3 regions of the Arthrobacter sp. LFS091 genome follow, and region 3 is predicted to be linked to each of the others. Evidence: riboswitches for the same ligand, from Rfam matches in the RefSeq annotation. Region 3 holds a riboswitch; each other region holds the start of a gene.
What was found. Region 3 has a riboswitch for S-adenosylmethionine ahead of ACNQOP_RS12305 (LLM class flavin-dependent oxidoreductase). Riboswitches for the same ligand answer to the same signal wherever they lie in the genome.
Positions count from the first base shown of each region.

Region 1: another riboswitch for S-adenosylmethionine. It lies ahead of ACNQOP_RS11020 (aminotransferase class V-fold PLP-dependent enzyme); the one in region 3 lies ahead of ACNQOP_RS12305 (LLM class flavin-dependent oxidoreductase).
Region 2: another riboswitch for S-adenosylmethionine. It lies ahead of metX (homoserine O-acetyltransferase MetX); the one in region 3 lies ahead of ACNQOP_RS12305 (LLM class flavin-dependent oxidoreductase).

Region 1 is NZ_JBFPFP010000005.1:165,421-173,192, forward strand. Features, by position in the region: gene ACNQOP_RS10995 (S1C family serine protease) at 33-1,019, shown strand; gene ACNQOP_RS11000 (hypothetical protein) at 1,024-1,398, opposite strand; gene ACNQOP_RS11005 (MFS transporter) at 1,436-2,884, shown strand; gene ACNQOP_RS11010 (metal-dependent transcriptional regulator) at 2,902-3,615, opposite strand; gene ACNQOP_RS11015 (class I SAM-dependent methyltransferase) at 3,625-4,413, opposite strand; gene ACNQOP_RS11020 (aminotransferase class V-fold PLP-dependent enzyme) at 4,534-5,940, opposite strand; SAM riboswitch class IV at 5,974-6,087, opposite strand; gene hisN (histidinol-phosphatase) at 6,271-7,083, opposite strand; gene ACNQOP_RS11030 (ribosome small subunit-dependent GTPase A) at 7,138-7,772, opposite strand, start outside.
Region 2 is NZ_JBFPFP010000004.1:175,413-183,184, forward strand. Features, by position in the region: gene ACNQOP_RS09070 (alpha/beta hydrolase) at 1-132, opposite strand, end outside; gene ACNQOP_RS09075 (SGNH/GDSL hydrolase family protein) at 203-1,045, shown strand; gene ACNQOP_RS09080 (winged helix DNA-binding domain-containing protein) at 1,123-2,229, shown strand; gene metX (homoserine O-acetyltransferase MetX) at 2,261-3,388, opposite strand; SAM riboswitch class IV at 3,403-3,519, opposite strand; gene ACNQOP_RS09090 (bifunctional o-acetylhomoserine/o-acetylserine sulfhydrylase) at 3,693-5,033, opposite strand; gene ACNQOP_RS09095 (VOC family protein) at 5,239-5,877, shown strand; gene ACNQOP_RS09100 (CPBP family intramembrane glutamic endopeptidase) at 5,961-6,734, opposite strand; gene ACNQOP_RS09105 (histidine phosphatase family protein) at 6,821-7,477, shown strand; gene ACNQOP_RS09110 (DeoR/GlpR family DNA-binding transcription regulator) at 7,487-7,772, opposite strand, start outside.
Region 3 is NZ_JBFPFP010000006.1:64,438-72,209, forward strand. Features, by position in the region: gene ACNQOP_RS12290 (ABC transporter permease) at 1-252, opposite strand, end outside; gene ACNQOP_RS12295 (ABC transporter substrate-binding protein) at 260-1,897, opposite strand; gene ACNQOP_RS12300 (NtaA/DmoA family FMN-dependent monooxygenase) at 1,894-3,309, opposite strand; gene ACNQOP_RS12305 (LLM class flavin-dependent oxidoreductase) at 3,364-4,461, opposite strand; SAM riboswitch class IV at 4,498-4,607, opposite strand; gene ACNQOP_RS12310 (LLM class flavin-dependent oxidoreductase) at 4,830-5,966, shown strand; gene ACNQOP_RS12315 (rhodanese-like domain-containing protein) at 6,006-6,461, shown strand; gene ACNQOP_RS12320 (MFS transporter) at 6,425-7,772, opposite strand, start outside.

The sequences.
Region 1 (7,772 bases), on a different contig from region 3:
ATCGCGGTCCGACGTTTGGCAGGAGGCAAGTGATGAGTACCGAGCCTGAGTTTGAACAACAACACCCGGACGAAGACGAGGCCCTGGACGCATATTCGCAGCTCGTCATCAGGGTGGCGGAGTCCGTAACACCACATGTTGCTGCCATTGAAATGACAAGCACAGGGCGCCGTGGCCAAGTGCGTGTGGGAAGCGGATCCGCCGTCGTGTTTACGGCCGACGGGTACCTGCTGACGAACGCCCACGTCGTGGCGGGCATTCAGTCCGGCCGGGCCGTTTTCGCGGACGGTAAGCACACCGACGTGGAGTTGGTGGGTGCCGATCCTCTGTCAGATCTTGCTGTGGTCCGTGGGTTGAGATCCACGCCGCCTCCGGCGCTGCTGGGTAACGCGGACTCTTTGCGTGTAGGGCAGTTGGTCATCGCCGTGGGGAACCCCCTCGGCCTGGCCGGGTCCGTGACTGCCGGCGTGGTCAGTGGCCTGGGTCGCTCCATCCCTGTCCGGGCAGGAGAACACCGGCGGGTGATTGAAGATGTCATCCAGACCGATGCTGCGCTGAATCCAGGAAATTCCGGTGGGGCTTTGGCTGATACGAGGGGCCGCATCGTCGGCATCAACACTGCTGTCGCCGGACTTGGGCTGGGGTTGGCTGTTCCCATCAACAGGACGACGCAGAGGATCATTGCCTCGTTGCTGCGGGATGGCCGGGTGCGTCGAGCCTACCTGGGCCTGGTCAGCACCCCGATACCCCTTGACGCCAGTGCCGTGGTGCGGACAGGCCAGAAGGAAGGCTTACGCGTCGTCGAGGTGATCGCGGGCTCACCTGCTGAGCGGTCCGGACTCCAGCCAGGTGATCTGGTGCTGCGTGCCCAGGGGAGGGCGGTGTCCAGCGCGGAAAGCCTCCAGAAGCTGCTCTTTGAGGAGGCGATCGGCGAACCGTTCCCGCTGACCGTGCTGCGGGAGGGCCGGACCTTCCAGCTTCTCGCAGTACCTTCGGAGATGAGCCAGCAGGCGGGTTAGCCGGTTAGGCCTGGTTCTCCGGAACGTCCACCACGCCGACGAAGCGGCTGCCAACGCCTTCGTATTCGCTGCGGACTTCGCCGAGGAACAGCTTGGGCAGCTCGGAGTTCCGGTGCGTGCCGCAATAGACGAACGAGAAGTCCGGCCACCATTTCTTGGGCCGGACAGCCTCAGAGTAGCTGCACACAGCGCATGTGAGGTGGACCCAGACGGGGCGCTTTCCGGTGCGGTTGGCACGGGACTGCACGAGCCAGACCGGGGGATTGTCCTGCATGTCGCGAAGCTCGGCCTCGCTAAGGCGGGACGGAATGCCGTGGCGTTGGGCCATTTCCATCGGAATATCCAGGGCCAGGGCGGCGTCACGTCTGCTAATCACCATTCAACGATACGGGACTCCTTCGGCGTAGGCTGTGCTCATGACTGACGCAGCCGTTGTGGAACCGAGCACCCCGCTCCAAAAACGCGTGCTGGTGGTGGCAATCGTGGCTTCGTTCATTGCGATCCTTGACGGTTTTGTGGTGAATCTCGCACTTCCGGCCATTGGGCGGGAACTGGGCGGTGGCCTGGTCATCCAGCAGTGGGTGGTGGATGCGTACTTGCTGACGTTGGGTGCCCTCATCCTGGTGGCCGGCTCATTGTCCGACCATTTTGGCAGGGCCAGGATCCTGGAATGGGGCCTGGCCGGGTTCGCGGTGACCTCGGTGATGTGCGGGCTTGCCTGGACCGGCGAAGTCCTTGTAGTCTCACGTGCCCTGCAGGGAATTGCCGGTGCGCTCCTGGTCCCGAGTTCGTTGGCCATGATCGTTACCTCGTTCTCCGGCCCTGCCCAGTCCAAAGCCATTGGCCAGTGGTCCGGGTGGACCAGCGCGGCTGCCATTGTGGCGCCGCTTATAGGCGGTGTCTCTGTGGATTTGCTTTCCTGGCGGGTCATTTTCTTCATCAACGTTGTCCCTGCAGCCCTGATCTGGCCTATGCTGTCGGGCTTGCGAGCAAGTGACGCCGCACGGGACAAGAGCAAGAAGATCGACTATCTCGGTGCGTTCCTGGCGATGGTCGGCCTGGGTGGTCCCGTATATGCCTTCATCGAGCAGGGCAGGATGGGCTGGGAGAGCCCGCTGGTGTGGGCACCGCTGGTGGTTGGGGCGGTAGCTTTGGCACTCTTCCTTGTCCACGAAGCGCGGACTGCCCAGCCGATGCTGCCGCTGCGGCTCTTCGCTATCCGCAATTTTGCGTGGGGCAACGTGGCTACCTTGGCTATTTACGGCGGGATTTCGCTGGGGTTCTTCGTCCTGGGCATCTACCTTCAGCAGGTGGGCGGTATGGGTGCGACATTGGCCGGCATTGCACTGCTTCCGGGTACCGTCATCCTGATGCTGTGTGCGTCGTACTTTGGCGGCCTTGCCGGCAAGTATGGCCCTCGTTGGTTCATGACGGCAGGTCCGTTGTTGTGCGGCGTGGGCTTCCTGATGTCATTGACGGTCCAGGAGCCCCTCAACTATTGGACGCAGGTGCTTCCCGGCCAGATTGTCTTTGGCGTGGGTTTGGCTACTCTGGTGGCTCCCCTAACGGCGGCGATACTGGGTGCAGTGCCCACGGAGGAGGCCGGTATAGGCTCGGCGGTCAATAACGCAGTGGCTCGCATTGCCGGCTTGATTACCATTGCCTTCGCCGGGGTGATCGTTGGACCGGTGTTCGCGCGGCAGGGCCTGGATAATGCCTTGCTGGTCACCGCGGCCCTTTTCGTCATCGGGGGCCTGGCGTCCGCCGTCGGGATCCGGAACCCGCCGCGCGAAGCGGCTGCCTCTGCCGGAAGCGTTACTGATACGGCGTCCGACGACGGCGGTCCCGCCAGCCAGCGCAGCTAGCCGGACGTGCGGCTGCTTCAGCGCCCCGGGAGCACGCACCCGGGGTGGACTCCTGCGCTTTGGACCCACAGGGCCGATGCGACTTCATCGGCCAGGTCAAACTCACGGCGATCCGGTCCGCTGCCGATCCTCACAACGAGTGCCCCACCGAACGGCTTGCGCCCCATAACTTCAACAGGCGCGTCCAGCGCGATGTCCTGGGCAGCCAGGTAACGGAGGAGATCGGGGTTTTCGTCGCTGATGCGGGTAATCTTCCCGGCATGGCCTTGGTCCAGTTCGATCATTTGGTACGCGTGCGGCAAGTCCACCATTCCATCTGCCGACGGAATGGGATCGCCGTGCGGATCACGGACGGGGTGCCCAAGCTTTGCTGACATGCGTTCGATGAAGGTGTCGGACACCGCATGCTCAAGCATCTCGGCTTCGTCGTGGACCTCGTCCCAGCTGTAGCCCAGTTCCTCCACAAGGTAGGTTTCGATGAGCCGGTGCCGACGCACCATGGACAAGGCCAGCCGCATGCCTTCAGCGGTCAGTCGAATGGCGCTGTAGGGCTGGTGGTCAACCAAGCCCTGGTCTTTGAGCTTGCGGACCATTTCCGAGACGGAGGAGTTGGCCACGCCCAGCCTTTGGGCGAGCTGGGAGGACGTGATCGGCTTGTCCTGCCACTCCGTATAGGAGTAGATGACCTTGACGTAGTCCTCGATCGAGGAGGAGGGCGTACTGGTCTTCACACATCAAGCCTACCGTGGCGGCGCACCCTGGACCTTGAGTGCACGCCACGTTTGCGTCACGTAGGGCACGGGGACTGTTTCGCCTGCCGCATGTCCAAGATGTTCGTGGAGGTACCACTGGAGGTTATCCATGACTTTCGCCCGGGTGGCCTCGCCGGCACGGAGGTAGTAACTGCGCGACTTCGCCAACTCCATGATGTCCTCCGGAGTCAGGGGATCCTCCCATGTGGTCAGGTGGCGTTCCAGGCCATGGAACTCCGGACCGATAACTGGCCGGAATCCCGGCTTGTGGACATCTCCTGCGTGCATGATCCGGGACAGCCTGTGGACCCAGGGAATGGACGTGTCCAGCTGGTTCCACACCAAGCCCATCGTTCCTCCGGGCCTGAGGATCCTGGCGATCTCCGTGCTGGCGGGGAGGGGGTCGCACCAGTGCCATGCCTGCGCAACGCTGACGACGTCGAATGCTGAGTCCGTCAGCCCTGTTGCCTCGGCTGTTCCCACCAGTGCGTTGACCTGCGGATAGCTTTTGCGCAGTTGTTCCAGCATGTCCGGTGAAGGATCGACGGCGGCAACCTCCAAGTCCCGCTGGAGGAGAAGCGACGTGAACTTGCCGGTGCCCGCCCCGATGTCGGCCGCTGTCCGGGCCCCTTGGGGCAGGATCCATTCCAGGGAGTCCATGGGGTATCCGGGGCGCACGCGGTCATAATGTTCCCCGCCGTCCTGGAAGCTTTGGCCCAGTTCGTGCCTGCGGGTGGCGTGGAGCTTGGGACCGCGTGGTCCTGCTGGTCCGGGAATGACCGCCGGATGACTCGCGGCTCCGGGGGACGGCGTGGACACGCGGAGCTCCTTCACAGGGTTGCCAAAAGGTACCCTACGAATTTACCGCAGCCGTGGAACCCTTTGGTGCGCGGATTCCTAGTCCACAGTGCAGGGCGCTGCGCCTGCCGTGCCCGGAGTATTGGGTGCCCATTCAGGGTAGCTGCGGTGGTCGTTCGCGGGTACCCAGCGGCCTTCGTCCACTACGTAGTCCCAGCCAAGTCCGTTGCGCTTGAGTTCCTCGATGCCTGCCAGCAACCTGGTGGCGTCCTCCAACCGGGAGCCAACGCCGAAGCTTGCCCGCAGCGAACCTGACGGCAGTCCCAGGCGCTTGAGCAGCGGGTGGGCGCAGAACCGGCCATCCCGAAGGCCGACACCGTGTTCCGCCGCGAGGTAGGCGGCGACCAAACCGGCGTCGAAGCCTTCCACGGAGAAGTTGACCACACCAATGGTGTCTACGGAATCGCTGAAGATCTTGTGGACAGAGACGCCCTCAATCGCTTCCAGGCCTTCAACAAGATAGGAACGTATGGCCGCTTCATGGTCATGCCATTCCTGCTCATCCAGGCCGGCCAACACCTGGGTGGCGCGGGCCAGGGTTGCCGCTCCCAGAACGTTGGGAGAACCGCCCTCATGGCGGGCCGGGCCGGTAGCCCAGCTGACCGAATCCAACCGGGCTTCACGGACGGCTCCGCCGCCAGCCAGGTGGGGGACGCCGGCGTCGAGCCAGTCAGGGCGCCCCACCACCACTCCAGCGCCGAACGGAGCGTAGAGCTTGTGGCCGGAGAAGACCAGGTAGTCGATGTCCGCTTCTGCGATGTTGATGCGGCGGTGGGGTGCAAGTTGGGCGGCGTCCACCACGATCCGTGCGCCGAACCCGTGGGCAAGGGAAGCCAGTTCGGCGATGGGGAGGATTTCACCGGTGACGTTCGAAGCGCCTGTGACCGCCAGCAGGCTCACGCCGCCTTGGGCGAGTTCATCGCGGAGTTTATCCAACGTTGCGGCCAGGGTTGGTGCTGCAACGACGCTTCGGTGGGGCACACCCTGCCAAGGCAGCAGGTTGGCGTGGTGTTCGATGTCCAGGTACAGGACCTCGCCAGCGACCTGGCCATCAACCACGGGGAGGCATCCGGCCAGCAAGTTCAGGGAGTCAGTGGTGTTGCGGGTGAAAATCACGGAGTCATCAGCCCGGCCGCCCACGAATTCACGCACGATGTTCCGGGAATTTTCGTAGACAGAGGTGCTGATCTGCGAAGCAAAACCCGCACCGCGGTGAACGCTGGCGTAGTAAGGCAAAACCTCGTTGAGGTGCGCCGAGACGATGGTCAGGGCAGGTGCCGATGCGCCGTAGTCGAGGTTGGCATAACGGACATGGCCGCCTTGGATCAGGGGCGCCTGCAACTCCGCGCCCGTGACAGCGGCCAGCGGACGTGCAGCAGCAACCGGCACTGCGCTTGCCTCAGCAAACGACGGAATGGTGTTGGCGTTGAACGTAACGGTGCTCATGGGACCTCACTTAAGAGGGACCCCCGCATGGGGGATCCGCGCTTGCCGTATCCGTTCCGGACCGGCCGGGTCGTCACCCGGGGCACCCCACCGCGAATGGAGGGTTGCCGGCCAGCAAACCGGGGTTTAGCGCTGGCACTCGTGACCTGTAAAAAAGGTTAGGGCATACCCATCAGCCACTCCAAAGCCGGTGGACATTGTTAAGCGCATTGTTACGTGGAACGAAAAAGTCGTCATTGGGCGAAGATAAAACGGCGGACGGCCCCAAAAGGGGTCATCCGCCGTCGAAAATTTCGTGATGGTTCGATGCGGGCCGTTCCGCAACCGGAGCTAGAGGAGGTCGTCCAGCCCAGGGTTGAGGCGCTTGAGGACCTCCGAATGCAATATCGAGTTGGTGGCCAACGCGTTACCGCCGAACGGTCCGTCTTCGCCCTCCAGTGACGTGAAGCGTCCGCCGGCTTCCGTGACGATGGGCACCAAGGCAGCCATGTCGTAGAGATTCAGCTCAGGTTCGCAGGCGATATCCACGGCGCCTTCGGCGACCAGGCAATAGGACCAGAAATCCCCGTAGGCGCGAGTACGCCAGATGTCCTCTGTGAGTCCCATGAATTCGTCGAGGTTGCCGCGTTCCTTCCAGCCGGAAAGGCTCGAGTACGACATCGACGCGTCCGCCAACCGGGAGACGTTGGAAACCTTCAGGCGTGTGGCGGAGGCGAGCGAACGGCCCATGTAAGCGCCCATGTCTTTGGCTGCCCACCACCGCTTGCCCAGAGCCGGGGCGCTCACTACGCCAACAACCGGTTCGCCTTCATCGACCAGCGCAATCAACGTTGCCCATACGGGAACACCGCGAACAAAATTCTTGGTGCCATCGATGGGATCGATGATCCAACGACGCGAGCCGTGTCCGCTGCTGCCGAATTCCTCGCCCAAGACGGCGTCGCGGGGGCGGGAACGGGACAGCTGGCCGCGAATCGCTTCCTCCGCGGCCTTATCCGCATCTGTGACGGGTGTGAGGTCCGGCTTGGTTTCGATCTGCAGGTCCAGCGCTTTGAAGCGATCCATGGTCTGGGCATCTACTGAGTCTGCGAGGACGTGGGCGAGACGCAAGTCATCGTTGTAGGTGGAAACGGGATGGGTCATGCCACCAAACTATCCTGAATCACTGGCCGCAGTGGGGACGTGAAGCCGCCACGATCAGTTGACCGTGCCCAATTCCTTGGCCTCTTTCGCTTCGAGCCGGGGATCAGCCCCAAGCAAGCGACGCAGTGAGGCAAGGCGGGCGACGCCTGACGGTCCGGCATGGCCTTCGTTGACCCACGCATCCAGTCCGCAATTGATGGCGGTTGCGTCGTGTTTGCAGCCGCGTTCGCAGCCATCCGTGCCGGGCTCCAAGTCGGGGAAGGAGCGCAGGATCCGGTCCGGGTCCACATGGGCCAAACCGAAGGAGCGGATGCCGGGAGTATCGATGATCCAGCTTCCCGTGGGGGCGTCATCGAGTTTAAGGGCGAGGGCCGACGAGGAGGTGTGCCTGCCGCGGCCCGTCACCGCGTTTACGCCGCCAGTGGCGCGTTCGGCTCCCGTCAGGGCGTTGACCATGGTGGACTTGCCCACACCGGAGTGGCCGAGCATGACAGTTACTTTTCCGCCGAGGTGGGAGCGGAGCTGCGCGACGGCATACCGGTCGAGGCGGGCGGACAGGCCGTCGTCGGAACGCGCGTCAATGCCGCCGGCCCCTGAATCGGCGGTCCGGCTGATGATTACGGGGAAGTCCAGGCTGAGGTAGTTCGCCAGCAGTTCCGCCGGGTCCTTGACGTCCGCCTTGGTGATGA
Region 2 (7,772 bases), on a different contig from region 3:
GGCAAGGCTGAAGAGGTCTTCCTCGTTGGAGCCGTAGCCATGCAGCAGGACCAGCAAAGGCTTTCCGGCACGTTCGGCTTCGTCGTGGGACCACAGGACAACGGGTGCGGGGAATGCGGGAGCTTCTGTCATGGGTCTATTCTTGCAGTTGCCCACAGGTAACAACTTACGGTCGCGTAGGGTCGCAGACACGAGGCAGGATATGAGCGTGAGTGACAATAATCCTTTGCTGAAGCCGGGAGTCCCGGTACAAAAACACCCCTGGAGCCGGTATGTGGCCCTGGGTGATTCCTTCACCGAGGGCATCGGCGATCCCGAGCCCCGCAACCCCGGAGGCTACCGCGGCTGGGCCGACCGTGTGGCCGAAGAGCTGGGCCGTGGGCACGACGACTTCGCCTACGCCAACCTCGCCATCAGGGGCCGTCTGCTGCAGCAGATCGTCGACGAACAAGTGGGCCCCTGCCTTGAGCTCCAGCCCGATCTCGTCTCGATCTCCGCTGGCGGCAACGACCTCATCCGGCCGGGCGGCGACCCCGACCTGCTGGCCGAAAAGCTTGACGCCGCCGTGGCTCAGCTCGGTTCAGGCGGTGCCACGGTGGTCCTCTTCAACGGCCCCGACACTGCCTCGTCTGTCTTGGGGCGCATCCGCGGAAAGGTGGCCATCTACAACGAGAACCTCCGGACAGTGGCCGCACGGCACGACGCCGTCATCGCGGACATGTGGTCCCTTCGGCAGTTGTCGGATTCCCAGATGTGGGACGTTGACCGGCTGCACTTTTCTCCTTTGGGACATCACACTATCGCCATGATGGTCCTGGATGCCCTTAACGTCGAGCACACCCTTGAGCCTTTGATGCCCAAGGCCCTTCCGCCGCGGACGTGGCGGGAAGCCCGCTCTTCGGACCTCGTCTGGGCGCGCGAGTACTTTGTCCCCTGGGTCCTGCGGCGGCTTCGTCACCAGTCCTCTGGCGACGGAATTACGCCAAAGCGCCCGACGCCGGGTCCCGTCTTCGGCGCCGACGGCACCTTGCTGCCGCGCAACTAACGTGCGGCTCGCGTCCGGGGAGGACCCCAATGTCGGATGACGGTTCTCCCCTGACGGGAAAGGTCCGGCAATTGCGAATGAGGCGCCAGCAGCTGCGTGCTCCCCACGCCGGTTCGCCGGCCGAAACCCTCCGCAACCTGCTGGCAGTCCAGTCACAGGAATTTCCTTACGCGCGGTGGACGCTCGCCCAAAGGTGCCAACCCCACGCCGGGGTCACCGCAGCCGATGTCGAGCAGGCGGTGGCGGACGGCGCCATCCTGCGCACCCACATCCTCCGTCCCACCTGGCATTTTGTTCACCGGGACGATCTCGGCTGGCTGATGGGGTTGTCCGCCGATCGGCTCCATCAGGGAAACAAGGGGATGTACCGGCAAACCGGCCTCGACCAGGAAGTCGCAGCCCGGAGCGGGAATGTCCTGGCGCGGGCGGTGGAAGGCGGGGCCCACAAGACCCGCGAAGAGCTCGCCGCGATCCTTGGTGCCGCTGGTTTACCCAGCAAGGGGCTGCCCTTCATCTATCAACTCATGCACGCGGAAATCAGCCGGATACTGGTCAGCGGCGCCCCCGTCCGATCCTCGGGTGGTGCGCTGAAACAGACCTATGCCCTGTTCGACGAACGGATCACGGGTTCCACGGGCGGGCCACTGACCGGCACGGACCGTGAACAGGCCCTCGGGCAGCTGGCCCTGCGGTACTTCGCCAGCCGCGGACCTGCCACCGTGAAGGACTGCGCAGCCTGGTCCGGGCTCACCATGAAGGACGTAAAGCTGGGGCTCGAAGTTGCCCGTGAGCTCGCTCCCGGAACGCTCGGGTCGGCCACTTTCGATGGGCTGGAATTTCACCTCGCCTCCGAAGAAGTCGAGGGGCTTTCCGGGCCGCCCCACGAGGCGGCACTCCCACGCGTTGACCTCATCCAGTGCTATGACGAGTACGTGATGGGGTACTCCCAGTCACGGCATTACCTCGGCGGAACGGCACCGTACCTTTCCACGGACAACAGCCCCCTGCACGTTGTGCTGGTGGACGGACGATTGGCAGGGTGGTGGCGGCACGGATTCATCAACGGCGTCTGCGAACTCGACATCAGGATGGACCGGCCCACGACGCCGGATGAAGACATCGCACTGGACGCCGAGGTGGCCCGCTATGGAAGTTTCCTGGGCCTCCCGACCAAAAGGGCATGAGACGTCAAGGCTAAGCTGGGAAGTCACTGCTTTAGGACTGGGAAAAGAAGGCCTGGTGGAGTTGCGCGGACAGTTGGCCGATTTCGGTCAGGAAGCCGTCGTGGCCAATGGGGGCTTCGATGACGTGGACCGGTACGTTCCCGGGAAGCCCGGCCGCCAATTCCCGCGATTGTGCGGGGAAGTAAAGCCTGTCACTGTCCACCGCCGCAACGAAGAACTGCGCAGTGGTCCGGGACAGTGCGTCTTGGAGTGAGCCACGCCCCCTGGTCACGTCGTGGGACATCAGGGCTTCGGTGATGGCAACGTAGCTGTTCGCGTCAAAGCGGCGGACAAGCTTGTTCCCTTGGTGGTCCAGGTAGCTCTCCACCTGGTATCGGCCCCGCTCCGCGAGGACGGCGGCAGCAAGCGGCGTTTCCTGGGGCTGCGGCTGACGTCCAAACCGGTAATCCAGTTCCAGGGCCGAGCGGTAGGTGATGTGCGCAATCCGGCGTGCCAACGCCAGGCCCTCTTCGGGGGCTGGGCCGCCGTAGTAGTCGCCGTTGTTGAAGTTCGGGTCCTGCCGGATGGCAAGGGTCTGGGCCTGCGCGAACGCAATCTGCTCGGCCGTGCTGTAGGCGCCGACCGAGATCACAGCGCACCGTTCAACCCGTTCGGGAAATGTCACGGCCCATTCCAGGGCCCTGGCACCTCCCATGGATCCGCCCAGTACGGCATGCCAGGCCTTGATCCCCAAGGTGTCCGCGAGTCGCGCTTCAGCCTCCGTGCTGTCGCGCAGCGTGATCAGGGGGAACCGGGATCCCCAGGGCTGGCCGTCCGGCGCTTCGGAGGACGGGCCCGTGCTTCCATAACAGCCGCCCACGATGTTGATGGAGACCACGAAGTACTTGGTGGTATCGATGGTGGCGCCAGGTCCGACGAGTTGTTCCCACCATCCTTCCTCGTCGGTTGCTCCGCGAGCCACATGCGTGCTGCCCGTGAGCGCATGCTCGATGAGCACGGCATTGGAGGCATCCGCATTGAGCCGGCCCCACGTTTCATAGGCCAGGACAACGTCCGGAAGGAAACCACCGGCCTCGAGCTCGAGCGAACCGATGCTGGCGTACTTAACCGTGCCGTCCGCTTCTTCGGCTGTGGGTATGGCTGTTGCAGTGATGGTCATTCCTTTGACACCTATCCTCGCGCTTGCCCGTCGCCTTGCGCGCGAACGGGCCAGGTCTTCACCCGGGGCACCCCACCGCGGAGGAGGGTTGCCGGCCAGCAAGCCGGGGCTACATGCTGGCACTCGTGACCTATAGAAAGAGTGTAGGAAAAACCGGGCCACTCTGGCGAAGAATGTGACAACACTGTGACGGTTTCGGGTCACATCGTTCGCGAATGGGCGCTGTGGAGCGCCGCCCTTCGAATATTCGACGGCGCGGGGCGGCGCTGCACAGAAGGTGTTCGTTACTGGATCAGGCGGGCCACTAAGCTCCCTTGGCCGCCCTGAAGCCTGCTTCGAGGTCGGCGATGATGTCGTCCACGTGCTCGATGCCAACAGACAGGCGCACCAGGCCTGGTTTGACGCCGGCGATCTCCTGCTGCTCTGCGGTCAACTGGCTGTGCGTGGTGGAGGCCGGGTGGATGACCAGCGAACGCACATCGCCGATGTTTGCCACGTGTGAGTGAAGCTCCAGCCCGTCCACGAAGCGCTTGCCGGCTTCGACGCCGCCCTTGATGTTGAACGCGACGATGGCGCCGGTGCCGTTGGGGCCATACTTCTTGCCGCGCTGGTACCACGGGCTGGACGGCAGACCCGCGTAGGCGACCGATTCGACGTCGTCGTGCGCTTCAAGCCACTCCGCCACTTTGGTGGCGTTGGCGACGTGGCGTTCCACGCGAAGGCTCAAGGTTTCCAGCCCCTGGGCGATCAGGAAGGCATTGAATGGCGCGACGGCGGAGCCCAGGTCCCGGAGCAACTGGACGCGGGCCTTGAGGATGTAGGAGAGGTTTGCGCCGAGCGCCCCGTCCTTGCCGAGGTCGCGGGCATAGACCAGGCCGTTGTAGCTGGGATCGGGGGTGTTGAAGCCCGGGAACCGCTCGGGGTCCTTGCCGAAGTCGAAGTTCCCCGAATCCACGATCACGCCGGCAATTGCCGAGCCGTGTCCGCCGAGGTATTTGGTGGCGGAGTGCACCACGATGTCGGCGCCCCATTCGATGGGACGGATCAGGTAGGGAGTGGACAGGGTGTTGTCGACAATGAGCGGCACCCCGGCCTGGTGCGCGACCCCTGCGATACCTTCGATGTCCAGGACGTCCTGGCGCGGATTGGACACCACTTCGCCGAAGAAGAGTTTGGTGTTCGGCTGCACGGCGTCACGCCACTGGTCCAGGTTGTCCGGGTCTGCGACGAAGGTAACCGAAATACCGAACTTCTTCAGGGTATGCGCGAGCAGGTTGTAGGTCCCGCCGTAGAGGCTGGGGCTGGCCACAACGTGGTCACCTGCCTCGGCGATGTTCAGGATGGCGAAGGTCTCCGCCGCTTGTCCGGAGCTGAGCAGGAGCGCGCCGAGGCCCCCTTCAAGGCTGGCGATCCGCTGTTCAACGGCATCCTGGGTGGGGTTTCCGATGCGGGTGTAGATCGGCGCGAGCTCGGCCAGTGCGAAGCGGTTGGCTGCGCTTTCGGCGCTGGGGAACACGAAGGACGTGGTCTGGTAGATCGGCAGCGAACGAGCACCGGTGGCAGCGTCGGGCTCTTGGCCTGCATGGATCTGGCGGGTTTCGAAAGACCATCCGTGGGACATGGAGTTCTCCTGTTCGTGGCACATGGTTTCAACGGAATTGATGGAGTGGTGTGAACTGGGGCCAGTCTAGGAACACCCTGCGGGCCTTGGACAGCTTTGTGACGCCGGTGGAATGATTCGGTCCCCCGGCGTAGGTTTGTGACACTGTTGCACCCTTGTGCAATAACATCCCATGTTGGTAAGGCTTGGCTTAGCTGAGACGCCGATCACAAAGTGCCAAGATGATGCCATGCGCATGGATCACGTCTCTTACGCCTGTGAACGAGATGGCCTTTTGGCCACTACCGAACGAATTTCCGCGGCATTGGGAGTGGACGCAGTCCGGGGCGGAGTGCACCCGCGCTTCGGAACCCGGAACATGATCATTCCCCTCGCGGATAACAAGTACCTGGAAGTCGTGGAGGTCCTGGACCACCCGGCTTCCGACAAGGCCCCCTTTGGCCAGGCAGTGCGTGCACGCTCGGCTGCCGGTGGCGGCTGGATGGGCTGGTGCGTCGCCGTTGACGACCTCGCCCCCTTCGAGGAGCGCCTCGGCCGTGCCGCCGTACCCGGGAACCGCAAGTTCCCTGACGGCCGCGAGCTGGTGTGGCAGCAGATCGGCATCCTTGGCCTGATCGCCGATCCCCAGGTCCCCTACCTCCTCAAGTGGGAGGGCGACCCCACCCTGCATCCTTCAAAGGTCTACGAAAGTGACGTGAAGATGTCCAGCCTCACCATTGCGGGCTCGGCGGAACGTGTGACCGAGTGGTTAGGCGAACCCGTGGAAAAGCCGCTGGAGGACGTAGCCGTCCAGTGGATCGCACCGCGGGGTACTCCGGGCATCATGGCTGTGACCTTCGAAACAGCCTCCGGGGCCGTTACCATCTGACCGTTCCACAAAAGCTTCGGCCGCCATCAGCGGGTGCCAATGACGTCACCCACCGATGGCGGCCGGATATTTTTAACGGCCGCCTACCCCAGCCCCACTGCCTTCCCGAAGAGGCTGAACCCAACGAACGCTACGATGTCCAGCAACGCGTGGGCGATGACCAAGGGCATCACCCGCTTGGTCTTCGTGTAGATCCAGGCGAAGACCAGGCCCATCACGACGTTGCCAATGAAGGGCCCAAAGCCCTGGTAAAGGTGGTAACTCCCCCGCAGGACTGCGCTGACAGCGATGGCCACCGGCGTGCTCCACCCGAATTTACCGAAGCGGTCCATCAGGTAACCGACCACGATCACTTCCTCCACGATCCCGTGCCGGATCGCGGACAGGATCAGCACAGGCACCGTCCACCAGTACGCGTCCAGGCCACTTGGCACAATCGCCGTGGTGATGCCCAGTGCCCTTCCTGCCGCGTAAAGGCCCAACGAAGGAATACCGATGGCTGCTGCCAGTCCCAGGCCGTGGAGCAGGTCCTTGCCGGGCCGGGCGAAATTGAACCCCAGCCGGGCGAACGCTGATCCGTTGTCGCCATTCCGGTTTGCCTGGACATGCGTGGACAGGAAGTAGAACACCAGAGCCACAGGCACCAAGGCAAACACGATGTCCAGCAACTGGTACGTGAGGTCGAAGTATTCGCGGGTGCTTTGGGACCTGTTCAAGGTCGAGGTCGCATCCGCCAACGGCGCCCGGGTCATCTTGTCCAGCAGCTGCACCACCGAATAGACGGCCGACTGCCCCAGGGAAAGACCAAGCACAATCAGCACTTCGGCGCGCAGCCGGCGTTGGGAGGCAAGGAACATGTACCTATCTTGCCTGCAGTTCCTGCCACTTTGCCGGGAACCGCCGCCCTATGCTTGGTGGGATGGGTGCCCCTGGGAGAATTTTCATGATTCGGCACGGCCAGTCCGCCGCGAATGCCGACACGTCCATCTACAACCGTGTGCCGGACTATCGGATCCCCCTGACGGACCAAGGTCTGCAGGAGGCACGGATCGCCGGTGAGGACCTTCGCCGGAAGCTCGACGGCGAGCAGGTCTGCGTCTACGTTTCACCGTACCTGCGGGCGTATCAGACTCTTGAAGCCATGAACCTTGGCCCGCTGGTGGAGCGGGTGGTCGAGGAGCCCCGGCTGCGGGAACAGGACTGGGCCAACTTCCAGATAGCCGGAGACATCGAGGACCAAAAGGAGCTCCGCAACCTCTACGGCCATTTCTTCTATCGCTTCCGCGAGGGTGAGTCAGGCTCGGACGTGTACGACCGCGTGTCCTCGTTCATGGAAACGCTGTACCGCCACTGGCAAAAGCCCACCTATGCACCGAACACGCTGCTCGTGACGCACGGCCTGACAATGCGCCTGTTTTGCATGCGCTGGTTCCACTGGACGGTGGAGTACTTCGAGTCGCTGAACAACCCGGAGAACGCCGAGTTACGCACGCTGATCAAGAACGACGGCGACCAGTACAGTTTGGACCTGCCGTTCACCCAGTGGGTGCCCAGGGACGTGGACGACTCTGTGCTGCACGCGCCAAGGATGCGGTTCTAGCAGCAGACCCTAGCCGGCAGGGGCAACGATGACCTCGGTGCCCTTGGCCTCAAACGCGGCTTTGTCCTCGGCGCTGATGCCCGAGTCGGTGATGAGGTGCCGGAAGTCGTAGCCGGACATGGCCGCGAAAGAGCGCCGGCCCACTTTGGAGGAGTCCGCCACGACGTAAGACTCCGTGGCCCGGCGTGCCATCACTGTGTTGACCATGGCTTCGCCTTCATCGGTGATGGTGGGGCCGAGGTCCGGATCCACGCCATTGACGCCGATGAAGGCGATGTCCAGCGCCACCTTCTGC
Region 3 (7,772 bases):
GGACAACCCGAAATCCAGCTGGAGCGCCTTGAACAGGGCAATGATGTATTGCTCGTAAAGAGGCCTGTCCAGGCCATACTCCGCCCGCAGCTTCTCCACGAGTGCCGGATCCACCGCGTTCTGTTCGTCCCCGCTGGCCATGATGCTCACGGCGTCGCCGGGCAGCAGGTACAGGATCAGGAAGGACACGGTGTAGGCGGCCCACAGGACGAAGGCGCCCTGCAGGAGTCGTTGGCCGATGTAGCGGATCATGGGATTCCTACTTGCTCAGCCAGGCGTCGTAGAAGTCCAGGCGGCTGGAAGCTTCAAACTTCAGACCTTTGACTTTGTCGCTGGCGGAAATGGTGGTGGACAGCTCATACAGCGGGATGGAGTGGGCGTCCTTGATCAGGATTTCCTGTGCTTCGTCCACCAGTTTCTGGCGTGCGTCCTTGTCCAGCGCCGCGGCCTGCTCGCCCAGGACATCGTCCACGGGCAGCTTCTCGCGGAGGTTGCTTCCGCCACGGGCTGTGGTGGAGGCGAAGACGGTGCGGAGGACGTCCGGGTCGCTTCGGGTCAGGTTGCCGTAGGAGAAGTCATAGGTCTTGTCCGCCTGGGCAGCCGTCACGTCCGCGATGGTGGTGAACTTCAGCTGCAGGTCCACGCCGATAACCTTGAGCTGCTGCTGCACGAGTTCCAGCACTTCCTTGGGCGATTGCCAGTAGGTGACCTTGAAGGACAGCTTCTCGCCGTTCTTTTCGCGGACCCCGTCCGCGCCAACCTTCCAGCCGGCATCGTCCAGCAGTTTCTTGGCGCCGTCGGGATCGTTCTTCAGAAGCTCGCTGTAGTCCTTGAAGTACGGAGTGGTGTGTGAGAGAACGCCCTTGGCAGGTTGGTCCGCTTCGGTCAGCAGGGTCTTGGTAATTTCCTCACGGTTGATGGCCTTGGAGATGGCCTGGCGGACGGCGGTTTCCTTGAGCTTCGGGTTGGACTGGTTGGCGTACAGGTTGTAGACGACACCCGGGTTGGCGCGCGTGTCATTCCAGAAACCGTTGCCGTTGAACAGGCTGATGTCAGCGGCGGAAATTGCCGCCGTGGCGTCGATCTGGCCGGACTGCAGGCTGCCTGTACGGTTACCCGCCTCCGGAATGATCTTGAAGGTGACAGTGTCCAGGTAGGCCTCGCCCTTGTTGCTGTTGGTGGCGGCGGGCCAGTTGTAACCGGCCCTGCGTTCCAAGACAGCTTCCTTGTCTACGGTGTAGCTCTTCACGCTGAACGGGCCGGAGCCGGAGAACTTCCCGGCGCAACGGTCAGCTTCGGAAAGAGTTGCAGAGGCCGGGGACAACAGGCCGAGTGTGAACGTGGACGTTGCCTGGAGGAACTGCGCGTTCGGCTTGGAGAAGTCCACCACCACTGTTTGCGGATCCTTCACGGTGATCGCGCTGACGTCGCTCAGGTAGGTGGAGCCCAGCGTGGCCTTGGCACCGAGTGCCTTGATCGCCTCGAAGTTGGTCTTCACGGATTGAGCGTCAATCGCTGTTCCGTCCGCGAACGTTGCACCGCTGCGGAGGGTGAACGTAAAGCTGGTGGCGTTCGCGTTGGTTTCGAACCTCTCGGCAAGCCACGGGACAATGTCGCCGGTCTTTGGGTCCTGCGACGTCAGCGACGCCACCGTTTGGCGGGCAATGGCGATGGCATCGTTATTGCCCACCTGCTGCGGGTCGATGCAACCACGGTCCACCGACACCGCGAAGTTCAGGTTCCCACCCGACACAGGTGTGGCGTCGGCACTTTGCTGTGTGCCGGCGTCGGCCCCTCCAGCGCAAGCTGAGGCGAGGAGCGCAACGGCTCCCAGGACGGCGACGACGGCGGCAGGTTTCCGCAGCGTGCGGGTTGCGGGACGGTTGGGGACGCTCATGCGACTTCTTCGCTTTCACTGAGTTGGGTGCTGGTGAGTGATCCGCGGCGGGTCAGCGGGGCACGGAGGCCCAGGTTCTCGCGGAGGTTGGTGCCTTCGTATTCGGTGCGGTAGACGCCGCGGTCCTGCAGGCGGGGAACCAGCTCGTTGACGATGTCGTCCAGTCCGCCGGGGACGATCCACGGAGTGATGTTGAAACCATCAACGGCACCGGCATGGGCATATTCGGCGAGTTTGTCCGCAATGTCGTCATACGATCCCACCAGGCCACGGCCATTGAGCCGGGAACGTGCAGCCACGAACTGCCTGATCGAGTGGCCGTTTTCCTTGGCGTCCGCACGCCACTGGGCCGCGAGGTCCTTGGCGCTCTTCCCATGGAAGGCGTTGCCGCGGGTGGGGTTGGTGACGTCCACAACGGGGTCGATGTCCGGCAAAGGACCATCGGGGTCGTATTCGGTGAGGGTCCGTCCCCAGAACTGTTCAAGGTAGGCGATGGCCGTCTCCGGACCCACCTGCAGCGAGCGGACCCACTGGTGCTTTTCTTCCGCTTCTGCAGGCGTGGCACCGAGGATGAACTCCTGGCCGGGGAAGATCTTCACGTCGTCGGCGGGGCGGCCGGCCTTGAGCGTGCGGGCCACGATGTCGTCGCGGAACTTCTTGGCATCCTCCAGTTCCGGGTGTGCCGAGAAGATCACATCGGCATTCCTGACGGCGAAGTCACGGCCGTCCGGCGAGTCGCCGGCCTGGAACAGGACGGGATGCTGCTGGCTGGAGCGCGGCAACCGGCCGGTGACTTCGACGTCGAAACTCTCATCCTGGCGCTTGACCGTGGTGATGGCGTCCTCGCGGAGCCAGCGTGGATCATTCCGGGACCCGGCGATTGCGCCGTCAGCCCAGGAATCCCAGATGGCCTTCGCTGTCTGGACGAACGCCTCGGCCCGGACATAGCGGTCCTCGTGCTTGAGGAACCCGCCGCGCCTGAAATTGGCGCCGGTCCATGCATTGTCCGTGGTGACGATGTTCCAGGCCGCACGGCCGCCGGACAGGAGGTCCAGGCTGGCCAGGCGGTGGGCGAGGTCCGCGGGATCGTTGTATGTAGTGTTCTGCGTTGCCACCAAACCGATGTTGGTGGTGATGGCTGCCAGCGCTGCCAGTGCGGTTTGGGCGTCGGGACGGCCGACGACATCGAGGTCGTGGATCTTCCCGAGGTGCTCCCTGAGGCGCAGCCCTTCACCGAGGAAGAAGGCGGAGAAGAGCCCGCGTTCAGCGGTTTGGGCTACCCGGCGGAACGACTCGAAGTCCGTTTGCGAGCCGCTGTGTGCGTCTTTCCAAACGGTGGTGTGGTTTACCCCTTGGAAAAAGACACCGAACTGGATCTGCCCGTTGCCTGCGATGCGGTGACGGTTGGTCATGGTTCTGCTCTCTGAATCTGGCTGATGGCCGTTGGCTCTTGTGGCGGGCGTCGGTCAGGCCGCGGCGAAGCGGTTTGCGGGACGGGGAAGCCCGAAGGTTTCACGGAGCGTGGCGTGCGGCAGCGGCGGCACCACCAGTCCTGAGCGATGCAGTTCCGGCAGGACCCTGGTGGCAAGTTCGGGGAGGTCCACGTCCAGGACTGCGGGCTTGAGGCGGACGCCGTCGGCTGATGCGAACAGCGTGGTGAGCAGTTCCACCAGTCCTTCAGCCCTGCCCACGTACCGCGCGCCGCCCGTCCACTCCTCGTAGTAATCGAGCTCGGCAAAGCGGTCCTCCGCGGTTTGTCCACGGGAATCGAGGATGACGTCCAGCTCCACGAGTGTCCGCGGAGCCCCTGCCGTCGCAGCCGCTTGGGCGGCCCGGGGAAGATCGTCAACGGTGTCAGCAGACACCAAGGCGACATCAGCCTCGACGGCGGGAAGCAGCACTGCGGGCGCGAACACCACCAGTTGGCCTTGAAGCGGGCGCGGAATGATGGACGGTCCCTTGACGGAAAAGCGTTCACCTTCAAAGTCGGCGTAGTGCAGCTTGTCCCGATCCACATACCGTCCGGTGGAGACGTCGCGGATCACCGCGTCATCTTCCCAGGAGTCCCATAGGCGGCGGGCTGCCTGGACCACGTCGGCTGCTTCGCTGGTGACGTCGCCTTCGTTCAGTTGTACGCGTCCCACTGACAGGGCTTCCCTCTCCAGGTTTTCCGCGTTGACCAGCCATCCGGCCCTGCCCAAGGAGGAATAGTCCAGGCTGGCCAACTGGGTGGCCACGTGGAACGGCTCGGTAAAGATCGTCCCAGCCTCGGGCACCAGACCGATGGACCGGGTGATCGGAGCTGCGAAAGCTGCGCGCTGGATCGCATCGATCCGGCCGGCGATTCCTGTGGTTCCCGGGTCCACCACCCGGGTGTCCTTGAAAGTAGCTATATGGAAGCCCGCGATATCCGCAGCTTGCACGGTCTCACGGATCCGCTGGCCCCCCAATAGTGCCTGCGGATCATGATGGGCCTTGCGCCACGACGCGGGGTGGGCCCCATCGCCGTCGAGCTCCAACGCGATGACGCGGGAGCGGAATTCGGGTACGGGTGTGGAAGGCATGATTCTCTCTTTCAGAGGCCGCACAGCGGCCGGGACGACATTCACTTGCCGCTCTTGCGGCCTGGTCTGTTTCCGGAGCACCCCGCCACGTAATGCCTGAGGGTTGCCGCAGCACGAGCCGGTCCTTGGCGTGCTGACTCTTGACCTGAACTTGAATCTAGGAGGCTGTCCAAAGAATGTACAAACCGCTGGACTCGCGGCGTCAACGCGGGAAATACCGCGTCAACGGGCTGCCAGAATCGTCATCTTCAGGCCGGCGGGGGCGCCCTTGTGACGGTCCGTTTCGCCGCATTTCGCTGGATTTAGCCCGGTTGAGCGGGGTGACGGATCGGCTTTGGCCAAGGCACTGCGCTCCGTAGTGTCGTGCCATGCCGAAGCCTTCAGTCACTCCCCTGTCCGTCCTTGACCTGACTCCGGTCTCTGCCGGGCAGTCCCCCGGCGAGGCCCTGCGCAGCACCATTGCTCTCGCTGCCACTGCCGAGGCTTCCGGCTACTCGCGGTACTGGCTGGCCGAGCACCACCTCAACACCGGCGTTGCTGGTTCTGCCCCGCACATCCTCGCCGGGTTGGTTGCGTCTGCCACCAAAACCATCCGTGTCGGCACGGCGGCCACCCTGTTGGGGAACTACAAGCCGCTCCAGATTGCAGAGAGCATCGGCACTCTCGCTGCGGTGTTCCCGGACCGTGTGGACCTTGGCTTTGGCCGTTCCGGGCCGCCGAAGTCGCCCAGCGAACCGGCTCCCGGAGTAGTGACCCCGACGGACACACCCGGCGACCGCGTTGTTGACGGTTTGCTGATTCCTTCACCGCGGCCCATCTTCGGTGCCGTCCTCCCCAGGAAATTCCGTTTGCAAGGTGAACTGCTGGGCCGCTTCCCGGGAGACACCGACAACTTCGAGAACGACGTCCAGGACATCATCGGGTTCTTCACCGGCGGGTACCGAACCAGGCATGGCGAAGAAGTCACCGCGACGCCGGCCCTCGGGCAGTCGCCACAGTTCTGGATCCACGGTTCAACAGCGGGTCCCAGCGCCCGCCTCGCCGGCAAGTTGGGCCTTCCCTTCGGCGCGAATTATCACGTAGCACCGGCCGGCGTATTGGACTCCATTGCCGAATACCGGGCCCACTTTGAACCGTCTGCTTCCCTGCAGGAACCACAGGTGATCGTCTCGGCGGACGTGCTGGTGGCCCCGGACGAACACCAAGCACAGCGCCTCGCCCGCGGCTATGCCCAGTGGGTACACGGTATTCGCAGCGGACAGGGTGCCATCCCCTACCCCTCCCCGGAGGATGCCTTGGATCTGCCCTTGGACGCTGACGCCAAAGACCTTGTCAAAGACCGTGTGGACACCCGGCTGGTGGGCGACCCGCACCAGGTCAGGGACAAGCTGCGCACTCTGCAGCGGGCCACAGGCGCCCAGGAACTGCTCATCACCACCATTGCCCATGACCCCGCCGATCGGCAGAGCTCATACCAGTTGCTCGCCGAGGCCTGGGGTCTCTAGCTATCCGATTTTCCACCCACCACCAACCAAGGGAGCACCATGTCCATCGAAACCGCCGTACCGGAAAACGACGTGCAGGATACCCAGCTGATCACCGCCCAGGAAGCGGCCAAACTCATCGAAGAAGGCGCGCTGCTGATCGATGTCCGCAGCGAAGGCGGCCGCGCCAGCACCGGAGCCGTCCCCGGTGCCGTGGTGGTCAACCGCGAGCATGTGGAGGAGGACTTCAGCCCGGAGTCCGCCCACCGCCTGACCCAGGTCAGCGGTACGGACCAGAAGATCGTGGTGTTCTGCGGCTCCGTCAACGGTTCACGTCCCGTCGCGCAGAAGCTCCAGATCCTCGGCTACGCCAACGCCGTCCACGTGGACGGCGGCTTCCCGGCCCTGCGCGACGCCGGCGTCCCCACCACCGGGCCGACCGCCCCGCCCGTCGAACCGGCCCCGCCTGTCGAATCGGCTCAGGCGTCCACCGATTCGGTGGCCTCCGAACGCTGAGTACCTCCCGCCGTCGGACGTTCCGGCGTTTGCACTGCCGCCGTCGTCGCGGTTTCCTTTCCGGAAGCCACGACGGCGGCTCGTGCGTTTCTGCGGTCCCTTCCCTCGCGAAGCCAGTCGAGTCCGCCGGCGAGCAGTGCGACCCCCAGCAAAACGCAGCACATCACGATGCCTTGGTGGAAGGCGTCCTTGGAGGCTTGGCCGGTGGCCGCTCCGTGCGCTTGAAGGAACATGCCTGCGGCCGCAGCTGAGCACAGGGCCGCCGCGAAACGTTGGCTGAGCTGGTAGAAGCCTGCAGCCACTCCTGCGGCACCTGCGGGCGCATGGGCAAGCGTGAGTGTCTGGTTTGGCGCCACCACAAGGCCTGTTGCCACACCTTGGATAAGTCCGACGGCGGCCACCGCCAGAGCCGCCGTACCGCCGTCGAGCCCTTGCACGAAGAGGTCCTTGGCAATCAGGCAGGCCAGGCTGCCCACCAGCGCGTAGACGATCCCGGCGCGACCGTATCGGGCCAGGAAGCGCCAACTGAAGCTGGACGCCAACAGCATTCCTGCTGCTTGCGGCGCGAGGATCGCTGCGGCCGCCAACGGCGCCATCCCCGCCCCGGAGAGGAAGTAGAAGGCAGTCACGGCGGCCATTCCGGCACCGACGCCGAACTGGCAGAGCGCCACCACCGTACCCAAGGCGTAGCCCCTGGATTTCACCAAGGAGGCACTGAGCAACGGGGTTCGGCCGCGCCGTTGATAAAGGAGCTCCCAGCCAGCGAAGGCCAGAAGCGTCCCCGCACCGACCGCCAGCGATGTCACTGCAATGATGCCCGCACCGTAGATCGTGGGAATGAGCGAGGCGATCACCACTCCGCCGAGCAGCAAGGCACCCAGGACGTCGATGGAAGGTTTCGCTGTCCCGTTGTCGGGGTGTTTGCCGGCCGCCCTCGGGAGGAGCCGGAAGGCAAGCGGCACCAGGACCATCACCAAGGGAACGTTGGCGAGGAACAGGATCCTCCATCCGATCGAGGGGTCGCCCAAGGAAAGGACCACTCCGCCGAGCAGCGGTCCGCAGACCGCAGCGGAACCCCCGGCGGCAGCGTACGCACCGAGCGCTTTCGCGCGGTCGTGTCCGGAATAGATGTCCTGCAGGAGACCCAGCACCTGCGGATTCAGGGTGCCGGCGCCGAGTCCTTGGAGGAGCCTGGCGATGATGACCAGCGACGGGTCCGTGGCCAGGCCACCCACCAAGCTGGATGCACCGAAAACAGCAATACCCGCAATGAAGAGCGTGCGCCGTCCCACGATGTCGCCCAGTCTGCCC